2 regions of the Bacillus hominis genome follow, and region 1 is predicted to be linked to the other one. Evidence: a T-box and tRNA genes for the amino acid it is inferred to sense, from the RefSeq annotation. Region 1 holds a T-box; the other holds one or more tRNA genes.
The links. The T-box of region 1 lies ahead of argS (arginine--tRNA ligase). A T-box ahead of a tRNA ligase gene usually reads a tRNA of that ligase, here a tRNA-Arg.

Region 1 (8,510 bases):
ATATGAACTTTCTCAAGAATTACAAAGTAAGATGGAACAAAGATTGTATATTTTAAAAAATAATAAGTGGTATGACGGAATTCATAGCATTAACGTATTAGCAAAAGCCGTTCCATCTTATTGGTTTGCAGTGCCTTTTATAAAACTATCTATCGTACTTGGATTTGGAAGCAAAGTATATGATTATATCGCTAACAATAGAAAACTTGTCCCAGTTGGACACTGCCGTGAAGGGGTTTGTGAAATCCCTACAAAAAAATGAAATCATCGTTATCTTTCTTTTGCACCTATTAATAGAGCGTGATATGATGAATTTAGAATGAAAGTTGAAGGAGAGATTACACGATGTCAAATGCTTATGAAGAATACATGCGCCAAATGGTAATTCCAATGCGCCAAGAATTAGTGCGTTCTGGATTTGAAGAATTAACTACAGAAGAATCTGTTACAGAATTTATGGAGAATGCATCAGGTACAACTTTAGTAGTTGTAAACTCAGTTTGTGGTTGTGCAGCTGGTTTAGCACGTCCATCAGCAGGTCAAGCGGTAGTTCGCGCTGAAAAACAACCTGATCATCTTGTAACTGTATTTGCAGGTCAAGATAAAGATGCTACTGCAAAAATGCGTGAATACTTCGGAGAAATCCCTCCATCTTCACCATCTATGGCATTACTAAAAGGAAAAGAAGTTGTTCACTTCATTCACCGTCATGAAATTGAAGGCGCAACAATGGACGAAATTATTACAAACTTAGAACAGGCTTTCGAAAAGAATTGCTAAAGTAGGGGGAGAGTGAATCTCCCTCTTTTCTTTATATAGAGGTGAAAAAATGATAGTAACAACAGCAGGAAGAACAAATAAAGAAATGACAACTTATGCAAATAAGGTAGCGGACGAATTAAATTGTTCTTTCGTTTTACGTAATGATATACCTGTGCACAAACTGCATGAGCAGTATGAACAAGATGTGCTTGTCGTAGGGAAGAACCGATTAGCTATTTATCCAAAAGGTACGGAAGAGTCGTTCTTCTTTCATCCAAATTCAGCGATGTTTCGTGTGAAAAGGTTAATGCGCGGAGAACACGATCCGTTTGTACAAGCTGCTAAATTAGAGAGCGGAATGACAGTATTAGATTGTACGCTCGGTATGGCATCAGATAGTATTGTAGCTAGTTATATTGTTGGTGAAAGTGGAAAAGTAACAGGACTTGAAGGCAATAAATATATGGCTTATATCATGAGAAATGGTTTGAAAACATGGTCTTCATCTGTTTCTGAAATCGATGAAGCGATGCAAAGAATCCAAGTAAAGCAAACGGAGCATTACGCATTTTTAACACAATGTGAAGATAATAGTTATGACGTTGTATACCTTGATCCGATGTTTGAAGAAACTGTAATAGAATCAGATGGAATTAAAGGGTTAAAACACTTCGCTTTGTATCATGATATTACTGATGAAACAATTGCGGAAGCGAAGCGTGTGGCGAGAAAGCATGTCGTTCTGAAAGATCATTTCCGTAGTTCTAGATTTGAAAAACATAATTTTCACGTATACAAAAGAAAAAGTGCAAAGTTTCATTTTGGTGTAATTGACCCTTGCTAATTGTTTGAAAAGATGTATAATAAGCAATAATTAATTAAATATACTGTCTGTGATGAAGAGAGTAGTCTTTTTCAGAAGGAAAGCGAGCTAGGGATGGTGTGAGCCTAGTGCGGAAGAAAAGATGAAGCGCACTTCGGAGATGCTTCTTGAATGAATAGTAGAGTAAGCCGAGGCCCCCTGTCCTCGTTATAAACGGGAAAGTGGTTCGAAATGAACAACAAGGGTGGTACCACGGGTTAAAACTCGTCTCTTATATAGAGACGAGTTTTTTGTGTTTAAAAAAATAAGGAGGTTGTAGTATGGAATATAAAACACAGTTTGCGAAAAGTTTATCAAATATTCTTGCGAATGAATTAACACAAAGTCAAATTTTAGATTTAATTGAAACACCAAAACAAGATGAATTCGGAGATGCAGCGTTCCCATGTTTTTCACTAGCGAAGCAATATAAGAAATCACCAGCTATTATTGCAAAGGAAGTTGTGGAGAAATTAAATGATTCATTCTTTACGAAAGTAGAAGCCGTTGGTCCTTATGTAAACGTCTTTTTTAATCGTCAAACAGTAAGTGATGAAGTATTAAAAACAATTTTAGCGGAGAAAGAAGAGTACGGTCAAAATCACTTTGGATGTGAAAAAACAGTAGTTATCGATTATTCCTCTCCTAATATCGCGAAACCTTTTTCAATGGGGCATTTACGTTCTACAATGATCGGTAATTCGCTGAAACATATTGCCGAAAAATGTGGGTATGAAGTTGTCGGAATTAATTATATTGGCGATTGGGGAACACAGTTTGGAAAATTAATTACCGCATATAAAAAATGGGGAAATGAAGAAGTAGTTAAAGAAGATCCAATACGTGAGTTATTTAAGTTATATGTTCAGTTTCATGAAGAAGTAAAAGAGAATGAAGAACTAGAAGAAGAAGGTCGTGCATGGTTTAAAAAGCTAGAAGAAGGTGATGAAGAAGCAGTCGAGCTTTGGAATTGGTTCCGTTACGAATCTTTAAAAGAATTTTCTCGTATTTATGATCTACTCGGTGTGGAGTTTACAAATTTTCAAGGCGAAGCTTTCTATAACGATAAAATGGAAGACTTTGTTGGGATTTTAGAAGAGCACGACTTACTGGAAGAATCAGAAGGCGCATTAGTCGTTAAATTAGAAGAAGAGGGTATGCCGCCTTGTTTAATTAGAAAATCAGATGGTGCTACCATTTACGCAACACGTGATTTAACAGCGGCATTGTATCGTCAAAACACATACGAATTTGATAAAGCTTTATATGTAGTAGGACCTGAACAAAGCTTGCATTTTAATCAATTTTTCACTGTATTAAAAAAGCTTGGATACACTTGGGTTGATGGAATGGAACATGTACCGTTTGGATTCATTTTAAAAGATGGTAAGAAAATGTCCACACGTAAGGGCAGAATTATATTACTAGAAGAAGTACTTGAAGAAGCAGTTGCACTTGCGAAACAAAATATTGAAGAGAAAAACCCTAATTTAAAACAAAAAGAAGAAGTAGCAAAACAAGTCGGTGTTGGAGCAGTTATTTTCCACGATTTGAAAAATGAGCGTATGCATAATATCGAATTCTCATTAGAAAATATGTTGAAATTTGAAGGGGAAACAGGACCTTATGTACAGTACACGCATGCGCGTGCTTGCTCTATTTTAAGAAAAGAAAGTGTAGAATTTGAAACATGTACTTTTGCATTAAAAGATAATCATAGTTGGAGCGTTGTAAAATTACTCAATAAATTCCCTCAAGTAATTGAAGCGGCCTTCAACAAAAATGAGCCATCCATTATTTCAAAATACGTATTAGATGTAGCACAAGCATTCAATAAATATTACGGTAATGTTCGCATATTAGAAGAGAACGAAGAGAAAGACAGTAGACTCGCATTAGCTTATGCTGTGACGGTTGTATTAAAAGAAGGATTACGTTTACTTGGGGTGGAGGCTCCTGAGGAGATGTAAAATAATAATTTTGTTCTTATACGCAGTGAGAAATATTCAAATTACTTTAGTGAAGAACTGCAGATCAAATTAAAGCGTAATATTGTGATAAAAAGACAAATCAGACGATCATTAACCTGAGTTGTCTTTTTGTATTTTCTTGAATAAATTCTTATCTATAAAGTGTTATACGCTACGAAGTGTAAGAACTATATAATTTTGTTGCGAAATCAATTAAAATATTTGTAGAGAGGATGGTTCGTATTGATCCGAGATTTCATTTTACATATTCCTTGTCATAGAATACCGAAAAGGAGTTTCCTTAAACTACAAAAATACATACCTTTATGTGCACGATGCACAGGTATGTTTATTGGTTTCTGTATGTTCCCAATATATTTTTTTATAACGCCTTCGTTTAGTCTCTCATTAATGTTATCCTTTTTCGCTCAAATTCCATTATTAATCGATGGATTCACCCAAAAGTGGAAATGGAGAAGCAGCACAAATTTACTAAGAGTAACGACCGGTTTATTAAGCGGTAATGGCATGGGATTATTTATTGTATCTAGTATTATATGGATTATATCTTAAACCAAATATCAACGGAGGTAGCTACTTACATGTTTTGGATTTACATAATTCTAATTTTTATATCAGGTGGAAGTGGAATTGGTTTTATCATTCATGAAAAATATATAGAAGCAACAATAGCTTTTGTTATTTGCGTGTTATTTATGGTGCTACTATATTTTTATTTAAAAAGAAGCAAAAAAAGGGGGAATTTAGATTGTGACGTAATAGATTGTACCGATTGCTCAGATTGTGATTGTACTACCTAATTTTCTGTTTATTCCAATATTGTTATGAAAAGGAATATATATCGTTTCAGGTATGTAGTCCTTTTTATTTTTTTTAGATTAGTTTGTCAAATAAGTGGGAGAGTAAAGAATATGTACAATTTAACGTATTAATTAAAATTAAACATCTCTAAAATTTTTAGAAACATAGGAATACATTTATTAAATGGAGAACTATAGTTTTGTATATAAAAGGAGGCATGGGTTTTGGAAAAATATGATTGGAATAGTAGGCTAGCGTATTTAAGAAATACGAGAGATTTATATTATAACGATGATTATTTAAGTTTTTTAGTCAATTTAGTTTGGAAGATTACTGAACCTGTACATATTGTTGATTATGGTTGTGGATATGGTTATTTAGGTTTAATTTTGTTGCCTTTACTTCCAAATCGATATCCTTTGTCGAATCGTTAATATATTTTGAGTTACGGTAGATATGTTTGAAAAATCGTTGATATATTGTAAGTTGCGATAGATATATTTAAATAATTGTTGATATAATTTCATTTGCTGATTATGATCTCTAAAACATTGTTTCAAGATAATACGATATTACATCAAATTAAATAAAATACCAAGAAAAATCATCGTTTTTAAGATATTTAGTTGTAAACTTGAATAATATTAAATAATATCGTTCATTATATGAGGTTTTAGTTGAATGCATACTATATGATGTGTAAAATCTAAGCAAGTAGGTTAGAATACTGCTTGCAAATGGCAGTATAAATAATAATTTGAGGTGAATGCATGCTAGATTTTAAGCAATTAGAGATTTGTTTAAAAGAAAAGAGATTTGTAGATGGATTACAGGAGATAAATAATGAAATTGCACATATAAAAGAAACGAAAAAGTTATCATACGTGAAGAACTGGCTTTCTAACGTTTCATCACCCAAGGAGTTTGATACATTAATTCGTCTTGCTGATGAAGGTTTGATGCATCAATACAGCTCCTTTTTAATTCGTTATACTTATAAAAAATTCCCAAATATGAGAACGCTCTCTTTATATTGTGATGAGTTAATTGATGAGCGTAAAATCCTTGATGCTGAACAATTATTAAAAGATTCTTTGGAAGAGGTAAATGAAGAAGAAACTGATGCGGATGTTTTAACGAAAGCATATTTTACGTTAGTTAGATGTTTGTTAGATATGAAGCGCAATGAAGAGGCTTATGCCTATATGCAAAAGGCAGAAAAGTATAGTACACGCGCAGTTTTTGATAAATGGGGTTACTTATATATACAGACTGGTGAGTGGGAGAAAGCAGAGGAACAACTTTTAGCTGGTCAGCAGCATAAAGATTGTGAAGAGTTAGCTACGTACTTATTGGCGCAATTATATGCATATAAAGGTGAACAGCAGCGAGCATTACAACTCATTAATGATGCGATTGCAAAGTTCCCTCAAGTACCATATTTCTATTTTGAAAAAGTAAAATATTTATTAGATTTAGAGTGCTATGAAGAAATGTTAGTGGTAATAGATAAAATGAATCATATGCTTCCGCATCATGCATATACAACTTATTTTGTACATTTACGTGCAGAAGCATTTTATAAAATGAATAATATTCACGATTTGCAAGCACTATTGAAAAGTGAAAAGAGTTTAAAAAATTCTCTATATCATCATATAGAAAAAAATCCTGATGGAAAAAAGGTTCGCTTACCGATAGTTCCGGTTGTACAGAAGGATAACTATTGCGTTCCGACTAGTTTGGAAATGATGTTAGGGGTATGGGGAGAAAAACGTACGCAAGACGAAATTGCACAACATATTTTTGATGTAACAGGTTCTAAGTTTTCAGATACAGTTACATATATAGAAGAGCAAGGTTACGAATATCGTTATTTTCAAGGGAATGAGGAAAATTATAAGAAATTACTCAATCAAGGTATTCCCGTTTTATTAAGTATAGATATTGAGCACGCTTCCCATGTACAAGTGCTTTCTGGTTATGACGATGTACTGCAAGCTTTTTATATTCAAGATCCGAATTTCTTGGAACCGATTCTTGTGGAATATGATAAGTTACAAGAAAAATATCGTTATACAGATTGTTTAGCTATTACGTTTATACCAAAAGATAGAATGGAACAACTTTCATTTTTAAATGAGGAAGAACACACTTATTATAAAACAATCTTTTCTCTTACAGATCATTTAGCTGAGCAAGATAAAGAGGGAATTGAAAAGTTAGTACTATTTTTAAAAGAAACAAGTGAAAACCCAAACACTTGGCTATATACGATTAAACATTTAGATGCTGAGGTAGATAAAGATTTTATTCAGTTTTGTATAGAAAAATTAATGGAAAAGTTTCCAAGCTCTGACTTTGTGAAATTGCATAGTGCACAGTGTTTTATTCGTCTGCAAGATATGGAAAAAGCAGGACATATGCTTCAAAGTGTGGAGAAGAAAAGCAATCAAGCGTTGTATCATTTTATAAATGGACGTTATTCTTTTGAGCAAGATAATTATGCAGAAGCGATTGCTAGTTTTCGTTCATCATTACAATTGGATGCAGATCAACCAGTTGCGTGGAGTTTCTTAGCATTATCATACATGTATATGGATCAATCCGAAAAGGGGCTAGAGTATTCTCTAACAGCTATAGAACGTAGCCCAGAAAGGTTTACACTTGTAAATCACGGTTTAATTTTAATAGATTTAGAACGATATGAAGAAGCATATGGATTCTTTAATGATTTATTAAAAGAATATAAGTATGAAGCGCACATATGGTATGAACGTGCAAGATGTGCTCAGCATTTAGGGAAAGTGTATTTGGCGGTAAAAGGACTTAAAGTAGCAATTCAATTAGATAAAACAGCAGCCTATTTATATACGAAGCTTTCGGAAATCTATGAATCAGATATGGATGATGAGAAAAGTACGAAGGAAATTTTATTACAAGGAATTCAAAATTGTGAAGATCAGGCATCTTTATATGTTCGTTTAGGAGATGTACATTTTCAAAATGATGAACTTGAAGAAGCGGAAACTATATATAAGCGTTCTTTAGAAGAAAATAATGAAGATGTATATTCTCATTTCGGTTTAACTCAAGTTTATATGGCAAAGGAACAATATGAGGATGCAAAAAACTATATTGTTAGTATCAATAAGCAATTTGAAGACAATCAAGATTTCCTTATGAATGCTGGCATGGTGCTATGGGATGCTGAAATGGCATTAGGTGGGGATGAAAAAGAGTTAAAACTTGCACTTTCTAAATTAGAGAACGGTATACGAAGCGTATACGCTAATATAGCGAGCGTGTTGGATGAGTATGTAAATCGAATAAAAGACACAGCTTTTGTGCAACGAGGCATAGCGTTTTTAAGAACGTTAGAAAAAGAGAAAACGGAAGTAATTGAATACGGTTGTTACGCTGGTGTTTTATATGAATCTATTGGACAGTATGATCAAGCAATGAAGAGATACAACAAGGCAATAGAACAAAAGAGAACTGCATTTCCATATTTTCGAATTGGCGAAACATATATGGCATTAGGACAATTGACAGAAGCAAAACAAGCGTATGAAACATGTTTAGAGCTTGATGCAAACTTCCGAGGTGTACATTTACAACTTGCAGAAATATATGAAAAAGAAGAGAATCGTTCCAAAGAACAAAATCATATGGTCCAGGCGATGAAAGAAGAACCAATGCATATAAATATGGAATATTTAGCGCAGCTTTCAGTAGAAATGAATCTTCAGGAAGAATTGCTAGTTGAATTAGAAAAATTAGCGGAAGAAGTTCCTGAAACATGGCGTTTAGATGCGATTGCATACGTGTTTGGCGCGATGGATGATATAGATAAAGAAAAAGAATATATCGAATATGCAATGAAAATAGATGAAGAGCATGTGGAAGTACTATATCATTATGCGAAAGTGCTAGTTAAAAAGCAGAGTGCAGAAGCAATCGAAGTTGCGCTGAAAGTAATGCATAAAGATTTGGAAAGTGAACGTATATTTGGTGTGTACGTAAAAGCAATGGAACAACATAAAAAATTATCCCAAATACGAGACGTACTTCATACGTTAAAGGTGAGAAAA
Region 2 (12,820 bases), 2.1 Mb from region 1:
GCAATGGTTTGTTCGTAGGTACAGTTGTAAGTATATTGCTAGAACAAATATGGCGCATTGGAAAGTAAGTGGATAAAATGAGTGCACGCACTGTATAAAAGTCTAAAATAACATAAGAAATAAAGCCCATTTTCATTCACCACCTGCACATTTCGTTCATACAATATCTTGACTAAATAAACACCCAACTTACACATATACAGCTCTGGCTTAAGCAAGGAGGGTTATACCAGTTGAAGGAAAAAGCGTATCAATCTAAACCGTTACTCACAAAGAGAGAAAGAGAAGTGTTTGAATTACTCGTTCAAGATAAAACGACGAAGGAAATTGCAGGTGAACTTTTTATAAGTGAAAAAACAGTACGCAATCACATCTCAAACGCAATGCAAAAGCTAGGGGTTAAAGGACGTTCACAAGCAGTTGTTGAGCTTCTTCGTATGGGAGAGCTCGAACTATAAAAAGAAAGCCGACTTTTATACAAAAGGTCGGCTGTTTTTCTGTTTGTTTCATGTTCTATATGAATGATAAGGATGTTTCATACATACATAGGTAGTAGGGAGGGGATATGTTGAAAAGAGTATTATTAGTTTCAACAAGCGCTCATGATATGAATGGACACCCGACTGGTTTGTGGCTTGAAGAGCTCGCGGCTCCTTATAATTTATTTAAAAAAGCTAAGTTCGATGTTGATATTGTGTCGATAAAGGGCGGTAGAGTACCTATTGATAGAGTGTCTATTCCGAATGGCATACCTCGTGAATTTAAGCATGTCGCTTCCTTATTGCAAAATACGAAGTCGATCTCAACTGTTCATTTTTCGGATTATGATGCGGTTTTATTTGGTGGTGGGCACGGGGCGATTGTAGATTTTCCGGGGAATCCATATGTAGCAAATTTGATTGTAAATATGTATAACAATAACCGGATTGTAGCGGCTGTTTGTCACGGAGTAAGTTCTTTAGTCGGTGTGAAAAATAAGGATGGCTCGTTTTTTATTGCGGGTAAGCGTATAACGGGTTATACAAATGATGAAGAAAAAGCTGTACATTTAGAAAATCGAGTTCCGTTTTTGCTAGAAAGTAAATTGAAAGAAGAAGGAGCTTTGTTTTATGTAGCTCCTAATTTCACGCCGCATGTCGTAGTAGATGGGCGTTTGATTACAGGACAAAATCCGCAGTCAAGTGTGGAAATAGGTAAGGTTATAAAAAGAGCTGTAAATAAATTACCGTCTTTTTAATTTCTGCACGTTTCTCTTCTTATTAGTAGGAATGTCTTCTGTTCAGAAAAAGATGGCGCGATGAATATTTACTTTATCATAGAAGAAACCGACTTTCATATAGAAGGTCGGTTATTTTTCTGTCTTGCAAATTATGAAAAAAAGGAGCAAAATAAAAAAGGTCCTGATCTATACAGGTACAAATGAAAAATTTTATACAGGGGCATTTTAAGTTAGCGAACTTAAAGTGTGTAAAATATACTGATAAACATAAAGTGAAACTTTAATCAGTGGGGGTTTTGTTCATCCTCTACTGATTATTAGCCTTCACCAATCGGGCGTTTACGGGCAGTGGATCTCCCGCTTAACTTCTTTGCTGCAGCCGAATTTTGAGGTGGGAGTTTTACTGCCCGTTAACGCGGGATAAAATAAGATGATGAATGAGAAAACGGGTGATTAAGTTGAATAGAGCGATCGGTGTTATTGATTCAGGAGTGGGCGGTTTAACAGTAGCGAAGGAATTAATTCGTCAGTTGCCGAAAGAACGTATTATATATTTAGGGGATACAGCACGTTGCCCTTATGGTCCGCGTTCTCGTGAAGAAGTGCGTCAATTTACGTGGGAAATGACGGAGCATTTATTAGATTTAAATATCAAAATGTTAGTTATTGCGTGTAATACAGCAACTGCGGTTGTATTAGAAGAAATGCAGAAACAATTACCAATTCCAGTAGTTGGAGTTATTCATCCAGGATCACGTACAGCTTTAAAAGTGACAAATACGTATCATGTTGGGATTATTGGAACGATTGGAACAGTAAAAAGTGGTGCCTATGAAGAGGCGCTAAAGTCTATTAATAACCGTGTTATGGTAGAAAGTTTAGCGTGCCCGCCTTTCGTTGAGCTTGTAGAGAGCGGGAATTTCGAAAGTGAAATGGCGTATGAAGTTGTAAGAGAAACGTTGCAACCGTTGAAAAGTACTGACATTGATACACTTATTTTAGGGTGTACACATTATCCGATTTTAGGTCCCGTTATTAAAAAGGTAATGGGAGATAAGGTGCAATTAATTAGTTCGGGTGATGAAACAGCGCGTGAAGTAAGTACAATTTTATACCATAGTAAAATGTTGAATGAGGGAGAGGAACAAAGTGATCACCTCTTCTTAACGACTGGTAAAATAGGTCTGTTTAAAGAAATTGCATCAAAGTGGTTCGGTCAGCCGATTGAAAATGTGAAGCATATTAATTTAGAAACAGAATAATAGTAGATTCATATAAGAGAACTCCTGAGAAATCAGGGGTTTTTTCTGTGTAAGTGGCTATAGCTTGTTCTAAAATATGAAACAGCTCGTATACATAATAGTACAAACTTAGATTTTAGGGGGGAATGGCATGCCTAAATCCACTTTTAAATGGGTTGTTGGTGCTACTGTGAGTGCGATTTTATTATCAGGGTGTGGCTTATTAAATCAAGAGAAAGCGACAGAACAAATTGATCCGCCAAAAAAAGTTACGTATACAGAAGGTGAAAAGAAAGAAACAGCTAAAAAAGATAAACAAGGGCAAACAGTAAATAGAGAGTTATACCTCGTTGATAAAAATGGATATGTCGTACCGCAAACTATTGCAATGCCTACTCCGAAAGCGAATGAAGTTGTAAAGCAAACGTTAGAGTATCTTGTGAAAGATGGACCAGTAACAAATTTACTGCCAAATGGATTTCGAGCAGTCCTTCCAGCGAATACGACGATGACCTTGGATTTGAAAAAAGGTGGGACAGCAGTAATTGATTTCTCTAAAGAAATGAAAAATTATTCAAAAGAAGAAGAGCGTCAAATTGTTGAATCAGTAGCGTGGACTTTGACTCAATTTACAGAAATAAAACAAGTGCAGTTCCAAATAAATGGTGAAAAGCTAGCGAAGATGCCTGTTGCGGGTACACCGCTTGGTGAAGGTGTAAGTCGTGCGAATGGAATTAACTTTGATGATGAACAAGTAGCAGATGTAACGCATACAAAACCAGTTACACTTTACTTTATGGCGCAAAATAATAATAAGCAGCAATATTACGTACCGGTAACAAGACGTGTTGCAGAAGGGAAAGAAAATGATTATGCAGCAATTGTGGATGAACTTGTAAAAGGTCCGATTCACGGTTCGTTACTAAATGATTTTAATCCGGGAGTTAAGCTTATTACGAATCCGAAAGTGCAGGACGGAAATCTTACATTAAACTTTAATGAAAATATATTTGTAAACCCAGATAAAAATATGATTTCAAATTATGTATTGAAGTCGTTGGTCTTATCTTTAACGGAAAAACAAGGTGTGAAAAATGTTTCTATTGAAGTGAATGGGAAAGCGAATCTTATGGATGAGAAGGGTGAAAAGCTAATAAAACCTGTTGATCGGCCACAAAACGTAAATACAGGTAGTTTTTAATCGCGAATAATTTGATATACTTATGTAAGAAAGGGGAATTGCTTTTTGAGTTCCCCTTCTTCTATTGTATACATATCATACATTTAAATTTGGCTATACTAATGAGTAGTAGTTATGAGGGGGTTATTTTTATGCGAGTAGATGGTAGAGGACAAGCAGAGCTACGCCATATACATATTCATACAAATTATTTAAAACATCCAGAGGGATCGGTACTAATTGAAGTTGGGGATACAAAGGTAATTTGTTCAGCGACAATTGAAGAGCGTGTACCGCCGTTTATGCGTGGAGAAGGAAAAGGTTGGGTAACAGCAGAATACGCAATGATTCCACGTGCGACAGAGCAACGTACAATCAGGGAGTCAAGTAAAGGGAAAGTAACAGGGCGCACAATGGAAATCCAGCGTTTAATTGGACGAGCATTACGTGCGGTTGTTGATTTAGAAGCGCTTGGCGAAAGAACGGTTTGGATTGACTGTGATGTAATTCAAGCGGATGGAGGAACGAGAACAGCTTCTATTACAGGTGCTTATGTAGCAATGGTATTAGCTTTTGAAAAATTATTGCAAGCAGACAAAGTATCTAAAATTCCGGTGAAAGATTATTTAGCGGCAACGTCAGTAGGCATTGTTGAAGAACAAGGTGTCGTTTTAGATTTAAATTATGCTGAAGATTCTAAAGCAGACGTTGATATGAACGTTATTATGACTGGAAAAGGTCAGTTTGTTGAAGTACAAGGAACTGGAGAAGAAGCGACGTTTAGCAGAGCTGAATTAAATGAACTACTTGATGCTGCTGAACAAGGGATTTTCCAACTTGTTGAAAAGCAAAAAGAAGCGTTAGGTGACATCGTATCTCATATAGAGTAGAGGTGGAAAATATGAAGCAAGTTGTTGTAGCGACGAAAAATCTTGGGAAAGTACGTGAGTTTGCTGAGTTATTTGAGAGATTTGACTTAGAAGTGAAATCTTTACACGATTTTCCTCATATTGAAGAAGTCGAAGAAACTGGTGAAACATTTGAAGAAAATGCAATTTTAAAAGCAGATAGTCTGAGTAAGCAGTTGGATTCTATCGTAATTGCAGATGATTCAGGTCTGATTGTGGATGCTTTGAACGGAAAACCAGGTGTGCATTCAGCTCGTTTTGCTGGAGAACCGAAAGATGACCAAGCGAATATCGATAAAGTTTTGCAAGAGTTAACTGACGTCGACTTTGAAAAACGTAAAGCTCGTTTTTACTGTGCATTAGCAGTTGCATTCCCAGAAGCAGATAAAGAACCGGTAATTGTGAATGGAACGTGTGAAGGATATATTTTAGAACAGCGCCGCGGGGAAAACGGTTTTGGATATGATCCAATCTTTTATGTGGAAGAATATAAAAAAGCGATGGCGGAACTAAGTTCTGATGAGAAAAATGCCATTAGTCACCGCGGGCGTGCTCTTCGTAAGTTAGAAGAAAAAATCCCGGAATGGTTTTTAGGAGAATAAGGGAGAGAGATTGATGAAAGCTTTAATCGTAAGCGATAGTCATAGCTCTGTGAAGGAATTACAGCAGTTAAAAGAGAAGTACGAAGGGAAAGTAGATGTCATGATTCATTGTGGTGATTCAGAGCTAACACCTGCTCACGAAGAGCTGCAAGGTTTCCATGTTGTAAAAGGGAATTGTGATTATGCTAACTTTCAAGATGAAATTGTAACTGATGTAGATGGAATTCGTTTCTTAGTTGTACACGGTCATCGTCATAATGTGAAAATGACATTACAAACATTAGCATATCATGCAGAAGAAGTAGGAGCGCAAGTAGCATGCTTTGGACATTCTCATGTATTAGGGGCAGAATTACTTGATGGGATTTTATTTATTAATCCAGGAAGTATTTTGCTCCCGCGCTCTCGTGTAGAAAAGACATTCGCTTTATTAGAAATGGATGAAAATCATATAGAAGTTCGTTTTGAAACATTAGACGGACAGCTGGTGGAACAAGCAACTTTTAAAAGAGGATAATAAAAATTATCCTCTTTTAAAAAAGTGTTGACTTTATAAGTGGTTATGAATATAATAAATATTGTCGATAGGGCAACGGCGCTAACGAAGAAAAATGAAATAACATATGCGGGTGTAGTTTAGTGGTAAAACAAGAGCCTTCCAAGCTCTGGTCGAGAGTTCGATTCTCTTCACCCGCTCCATGTCCCAGTAGCTCAGCCGGATAGAGCATACGCCTTCTAAGCGTACGGTCGGGAGTTCGAATCTCTCCTGGGACGCTAAGAAAACCTTGTTATCTTTTGATAACAAGGTTTTTTGTTTGTTTAAATTAGTTATTAATAAACTTTTCAAAGACAAAACCGTAATCTTTTACGTTATATTGCTTTTTCGTATCAACGAGCCAGTTAAAGGCAATCTCATTCATCTCTTTAAATTGCTCTGCTAAATTTACTTGGGCGTTTGAAATACGGCTGAAAGCGTTAGATGCCATATCTAGACTTTTGTGTGCATACTGCAATGTAATATCGTTGTCGTATGAGATTTCTTCTATTTTAAGTAAAGCCTTATATAAATCTTTTAATTCTTCAATATGTTTTTTATGAACATCAATTGAGTAATGTTCATCTCCCATATGAAATTTAATTTCTACATCTAAATCAATTGTGCCTGCAGTTTCAAGTGCTACGTTTTTAATTTGATATTTACTATAGCTATAGCGGCGAAGTGTACGCTTTTTGCTTGTCGCACTTGTACCGTCTAAGTGGATTAGTCCTTTGTTTGTGAAACAGTATTCATCTGTTTTTGATTTAATTAGAAAATATATTTTCTCCCCGTCTTCATGCATCACGTAATCATCAGCATCAACCTTATCATAATCCTGCGGCGTAATGACAGAACCTACATCACTTAATCCTAAAACATCAGCAGCCATTTTTTTAAACATATATAATCCCCCTTGTAAATTAAATTCTTAATAGTACAAAAATATATTAACACGATTTTAACAAAGTGTTTTCTTTTAATGAGAAAATATTTGAAGGTAAGTTAAAAAAATTAACGAATATTATTTTGAAAATATGTAAAAAGGTGCTGAGAAAAAGTGTACCACCATACAAAAACAAAAGGAGATTTAGCTGTTTTAAAGGCTCAAGTTGATTTGTATGAAAAGGATATATGGTTTTAACACCACAAACAGAGCATTCTCCGTTTGATCTTGCAGTGTACAAAGGTAGTGTTTTTAAAAGGGTACAAGTTAAATATAGAGAATTGAATGCAAGAGGGATACTAGAAGTTAGATTCCGTTCTAGTTATTCTACGGCAAGCGGAGTCGCTACAAAAGAAGTGAATGAAGAAGAAATAGATGTGTATTGCATATATTGTCCACAAACTGATTTGTGTTATTATTTCGATCCTAAATCATTTAATAAATCCATTAGTTTGAGAGTGGATTCCTCAAAAAATCATCAAGAGAAAAAGGTTAATTTTGCAAATGATTATAGAGAAATTCCGTGAATTCGCCTCTAGTTACTTACATGAGGCGTTTTTTTATTTGTTTTGAAATCTTACAATTCTGTAAGGTAACTGTAAGGAAGTTCGATGGTAACAAATTACGAATCCTCTATAATGAAGATAACAACGATACATGAGGAGGAAGAGATGATGAAAGGATTAATTGTAACGGGTTTAACAGTAGCTTTTGGGTTTGTGGCGTATGAAAAGTTAACATATGTAATTGATGTTGTAAAACATTTAGTAGCGTAGAAAAAACTGCCATGAGAGGGAAAGGGAATGAGTGAATGAATGGAATGGTTATTTGGAATTATAGGTACTTGTAGTGTAGTGTTATTGTTTTTTGTCCCGAGTGGTATACTTAGTTCGACAACGAGTTTGTTCTTCTTAAGTTTGTTTGCTTGTACGATGCTTATCATTATGTTTTTAATGAAGCGAAGTAAACCAATCTTCTATTTTAGCATGATTGTTATGGCAATTATTGTTCTCCAAATTATTACCCTTGTTATATACCCCACAGTTATAAATGCTTTCCATTAATGATGAATCCTCTGCGTCTGTTGCTGAGGGTTTTTGTTTGTGAAAAATGAATTTCATTTAAAAATTTGTTGCTTTTTCGTTATAAAAATAGAATATTCCTATATTTCAAATAAATAATTTTGGAATGTTGTGTTCTCATTACGCATTTGATATATTTACTTTGAAGATCATTAAAATCTAGAAAAAGAGGCGGACGTATGGATAAAAAAGAAAATACGGTCGTATTGTTTCCGCAACTATCAGAACGCTATATTGATAAAGGTTTTTTAGCGTTGAAAGAGCGGGAATTCGAAGATGCATTGCGCTGCTTTGAAATATTACGTCAGTATAATGCAGAAACGGAACAAACGGAATTAGCTTCAGTTATTTGTTTGTTAGAATTAAAACGTATGGAAGAAGCGAAAGACAAATGTGAACAGTTACTTGAAACAGGAGCTGTACTATTTGGTGATATTCTTGAAACATATGTGACTATTTTGGTTCAAACAAATGATTATGAAGGTGTTATTGAAACTGTTGAAAAAGTTTTGCAAACGAAAGACATAATGCCGGAACAAAAAGAAAAATTAGCGCAGCTCGCTTTATTTGCAGAAGGAATGCTAAATGAGGAAGATGCATCATTAGCGGATTCTAATTTTGATTTGGACGAGTTTACTAATGAGATTTTTGGTGAAAACTTCGGGCAAAAGTTAAGGGCAATTCAGCAACTTTCGTTAAAAGAACTGGATCTTGCACTTCCTACTTTAAAGAAATTTTTAATAGACGAAGATCAGCACCCTTATTTAAAAACTTCTATTTTGTATAAAATGGTAGAAAATCAAATAGAAGAAGAGATAGAAGTAGAGAAGTTTGGAAATACGATAAAGGTGATTCCAGCATTTACAGGTCATAATGAGGAGCAATCCGATAACATTATACATATATTATCAAGCCGATTAGAGCAAAATTATCCAGATATATTTAGTGCAATGGTTACATACTGGAAAGAATTACAAAATAGCATTTTCCCATTCCCTCTATTAATGGATAAAGTAGAAATTTGGGCTGCCGTCTTAGAGAGAATTGGAAGAAAGCGTTTCGGATTGGCTATTGATGAAGAAGAACTTATGACAGCATACAATATTGAATTTGAGGAATTTCATATTGCCTATCAATGGTTATTGCGTATTGAAAGAGAAGGGTATTTGCCCGTATAATTATGAAAAAGAATCGTTCAGTTATTGAAACGAGCACATTCTATGTTATAATGTAAGGGTTGCAAAAGGCAGAAATCTGCCTGTTTGTAAGAGAAGAGGAGTATAATTCTCTTACTTAATATGTTTCATATTATTCTCGAACAAAATATACCGTAGTTGTCTTTTAGACAATTAGTAGATTGGAACATTGTATCTGAAAGCTTTTGCTAGAGGATTATTTGTACATTTGTTATTTCAAAAAAGAGATAATAAAAATCTTAATCTATAGAGGTATGTGCATACATTATTATAGTTGGAGGGAAAGAATAAATGTCTACAAAATGGGAAAAATTAGAAGGTAACGTTGGCGTTTTAACAATCGAAGTTGATGCTAAAGAAGTAAATAACTCTATCGACGCTGCATTCAAAAAAGTAGTAAAAACAATTAATGTACCAGGTTTCCGTAAAGGAAAAATGCCTCGTCCATTATTCGAACAACGCTTTGGTATTGAATCTTTATACCAAGATGCTTTAGATATCATCTTACCAAAAGCATACGGTGAAGCAATCGATGAAGCTGGTATCTTCCCAGTTGCTCATCCTGAGATTGACATCGAGAAATTCGAAAAAGGCCAAAACTTAATTTTCACTGCAAAAGTTACTGTAAAACCTGAAGTTAAATTAGGTGATTACAAAGGTTTAGCAGTAGAAAAAGTTGAAACAACTGTAACTGACGAGGATGTAGAGAACGAAGTAAAAGCTTTACAAGAGCGTCAAGCTGAACTAGTTGTTAAAGAAGAAGGAACTGTTGCAGATGGTGATACAGCTGTAATCGACTTCGAAGGTTTCGTTGATGGCGAAGCATTTGAAGGCGGAAAAGGCGAAAACTATTCTCTTGCAATCGGTTCTGGTACTTTCATCCCAGGTTTCGAAGAGCAAGTAATTGGTCTTAAAGCTGGTGATTCTAAAGAAGTTGAAGTATCATTCCCAGAAGAGTACCATGCTGCTGAATTAGCTGGTAAACCAGCAACATTCAAAGTAACAATTCACGAAATCAAAACAAAAGAACTTCCTGAGTTAAACGACGAGTTCGCTAAAGAAGCTGACGAAGAAGTTACAACTCTTGATGAATTAAAAACAAAACTTCGTACAAACTTAGAAGAAGGCAAAAAGCACGAAGCTGAGCACAAAGTACGTGACGAAGTAGTAGAATTAGCTGCTGCTAACGCTGAAATCGACATTCCAGAAGCTATGATCGACACTGAGTTAGATCGTATGGTTCGTGAATTCGAGCAACGTTTAAGCCAACAAGGTATGAACCTTGAGCTTTACTACCAATTCACAGGTACAGATGCTGACAAATTAAAAGAGCAAATGAAAGAGGATGCACAAAAACGTGTAAGAATCAATCTTGTTCTTGAAGCTATCATTGAAGCTGAAAACATCGAAGTTACTGAAGAAGAAGTAACTGCAGAAGTTGAAAAAATGGCTGAAATGTACGGTATGCCAGTAGACGCTATCAAGCAAGCTCTTGGAAGCGTAGACGCTTTAGCTGAAGATCTTAAAGTGCGTAAAGCTGTAGACTTCTTAGTAGACAACGCTGCATAATAAAATAACAAGGCGCGATTTTAATCGTGCCTTGTTTTATAAATATAGAAATATATTTATAAAACTTCTCGATGAAGAAGGAAAAGTTCCTTTGTAAGTCGAATATACATATTTCAAAAGTTTTAAAATTTTTTATTTGTACATAACTAGTCATATTATTTGTATTTCTCGCCACGTAGTGACATAATATGTATTTACATACGATACATTTATCGTGTACATACGAAGGCAAGAGATTAGCACTTTGTAAGGGGTGTGAAAATATGTTTAAATTTAATGATGAAAAAGGTCAATTAAAATGTTCTTTCTGTGGTAAAACACAAACGCAAGTTCGAAAGCTAGTTGCAGGTCCAGGTGTTTACATTTGTGACGAGTGTATCGAGCTTTGTACTGAAATTGTACAAGAGGAGCTTGCGAAGGACGAAGAAGTAGAATTCAAAGATGTACCGAAACCGGTAGAAATTCGTGAAATCTTAGATGAGTATGTCATCGGACAAGATAACGCGAAAAAAGCACTAGCGGTAGCGGTATATAACCATTACAAACGCATTAATTCTAACAGCAAAATTGATGATGTAGAATTAGCGAAGAGTAATATTTCACTTATTGGGCCAACTGGTAGTGGTAAAACATTATTGGCACAAACATTAGCGCGTATTTTAAATGTTCCATTTGCGATCGCTGACGCAACATCTTTAACAGAAGCTGGATATGTAGGGGAAGATGTAGAAAACATCTTACTAAAATTAATCCAAGCAGCTGATTATGATGTAGAGAAAGCGGAAAAAGGAATCATTTATATTGATGAGATTGATAAAGTGGCACGTAAGTCCGAAAATCCATCAATTACACGTGATGTATCTGGTGAAGGCGTACAGCAGGCACTTCTGAAAATTTTAGAAGGTACTGTAGCAAGCGTTCCACCTCAAGGTGGTCGTAAGCACCCGCATCAAGAGTTTATTCAAATTGATACAACGAACATCCTATTCATTTGTGGTGGAGCGTTTGATGGCATCGAGCCTATTATTAAACGTCGCCTTGGTGAGAAAGTAATTGGATTTGGTGCTGAGAAGAAAAATGCTGATGTAAATGAGAAGCATGTTTTATCTCACGTTTTACCAGAGGATCTTTTAAGATTCGGTTTAATTCCGGAGTTTATCGGTCGTCTTCCAGTTATTGCGAACCTAGAGCCGCTTGATGAAGATGCTCTTGTAGATATTTTAACTAAACCGAAAAATGCACTTGTTAAGCAATTCCAAAAACTATTGGAGCTTGACGATGTTGAGTTAGAGTTTGAAGAAGGTGCACTAGTTGAGATTGCGAAAAAAGCAATTGAACGTAAAACAGGTGCTCGTGGACTTCGTTCTATTATTGAAGGCTTGATGCTTGATGTAATGTTCGAACTTCCATCTCGCAAAGATATCGAGAAGTGTATTCTTACGAAAGAAACAGTAGCTGATAATGAACCGCCGAAATTGGTGTTACAAGACGGTACTGTACTTGATACAAAAACATCTGCATAATGCGAAGAAGAAACAGCAATTTTTATAATTGCTGTTTTTCTTTATGTTTAGCACTATTCCTCCCAGGAAATACTAAAAGGTAAAACATAGCGGGAGGAAATGAATTATGAGCTGGACAAATATATTTTTACTTGTTCAACTTGTTTTTGGCGTAATTGTCGGATTGTATTTTTGGCACTTACTTCGAAATCAGCGAACACAAAAAGTTTCAATTGATCGAGAATCGAAAAAAGAATTAGAGCAGCTTCGTAAAATGCGTGAGGTTTCTTTAACAGAGCCACTTGCGGAAAAGGTACGTCCTACATCCTTTGTAGACATTGTGGGGCAAGAAGACGGGATTAAGTCGTTAAAAGCGGCTCTTTGTGGTCCTAATCCGCAACATGTGATCATATACGGTCCGCCAGGTGTCGGAAAGACAGCGGCAGCACGCCTTGTATTAGAAGAAGCGAAACGAAATCCGAAATCCCCATTTCGTACAAATGCAACATTTATCGAACTTGATGCAACGACAGCTAGGTTTGATGAGCGTGGTATTGCGGATCCATTAATTGGTTCAGTGCATGATCCGATTTATCAAGGAGCAGGTGCAATGGGGCAAGCTGGTATCCCACAGCCGAAAAAAGGGGCTGTAACAGATGCGCATGGTGGTATTTTGTTCATCGATGAGATTGGTGAATTACATCCAATTCAAATGAATAAAATGCTAAAGGTGTTAGAAGATCGGAAAGTATTTTTGGAAAGTGCGTACTATAGTGAAGAAAATTCGATGATTCCAACGTATATACATGATATTTTTCAAAAAGGTTTACCTGCAGATTT

Region 2: it encodes a tRNA-Arg, which carries the amino acid that the T-box ahead of argS (arginine--tRNA ligase) is inferred to sense. The anticodon was not compared.

What each region holds. Positions count from the first base shown of each region.
Region 1 is NZ_JAUCFS010000005.1:1,990,677-1,999,186, forward strand. Features, by position in the region: gene QUF93_RS12690 (thiol-disulfide oxidoreductase DCC family protein) at 1-262, shown strand, start outside; gene QUF93_RS12695 (BrxA/BrxB family bacilliredoxin) at 346-780, shown strand; gene QUF93_RS12700 (class I SAM-dependent methyltransferase) at 830-1,606, shown strand; T-box leader at 1,647-1,860, shown strand; gene argS (arginine--tRNA ligase) at 1,906-3,594, shown strand; gene QUF93_RS12710 (DUF2085 domain-containing protein) at 3,838-4,167, shown strand; gene QUF93_RS12715 (hypothetical protein) at 4,197-4,415, shown strand; partial or broken gene QUF93_RS12720 (class I SAM-dependent methyltransferase) at 4,641-4,826, shown strand; gene QUF93_RS12725 (bacteriocin-processing peptidase family protein) at 5,187-8,510, shown strand, end outside.
Region 2 is NZ_JAUCFS010000005.1:4,069,803-4,082,622, reverse strand. Features, by position in the region: gene QUF93_RS23815 (purine/pyrimidine permease) at 1-68, shown strand, start outside; gene gerE (spore germination transcription factor GerE) at 234-458, shown strand; gene QUF93_RS23805 (type 1 glutamine amidotransferase domain-containing protein) at 566-1,237, shown strand; gene racE (glutamate racemase) at 1,669-2,481, shown strand; gene QUF93_RS23795 (GerMN domain-containing protein) at 2,612-3,661, shown strand; gene rph (ribonuclease PH) at 3,793-4,530, shown strand; gene QUF93_RS23785 (XTP/dITP diphosphatase) at 4,542-5,150, shown strand; gene QUF93_RS23780 (metallophosphoesterase) at 5,164-5,667, shown strand; tRNA gene QUF93_RS23775 (tRNA-Gly) at 5,776-5,849, shown strand; tRNA gene QUF93_RS23770 (tRNA-Arg) at 5,851-5,924, shown strand; gene QUF93_RS23765 (PH domain-containing protein) at 5,975-6,589, opposite strand; partial or broken gene QUF93_RS23760 (group I intron-associated PD-(D/E)XK endonuclease) at 6,746-7,158, shown strand; gene QUF93_RS23755 (hypothetical protein) at 7,447-7,695, shown strand; gene QUF93_RS23750 (hypothetical protein) at 7,893-8,891, shown strand; gene tig (trigger factor) at 9,201-10,478, shown strand; gene clpX (ATP-dependent protease ATP-binding subunit ClpX) at 10,742-12,001, shown strand; gene lonB (ATP-dependent protease LonB) at 12,108-12,820, shown strand, end outside.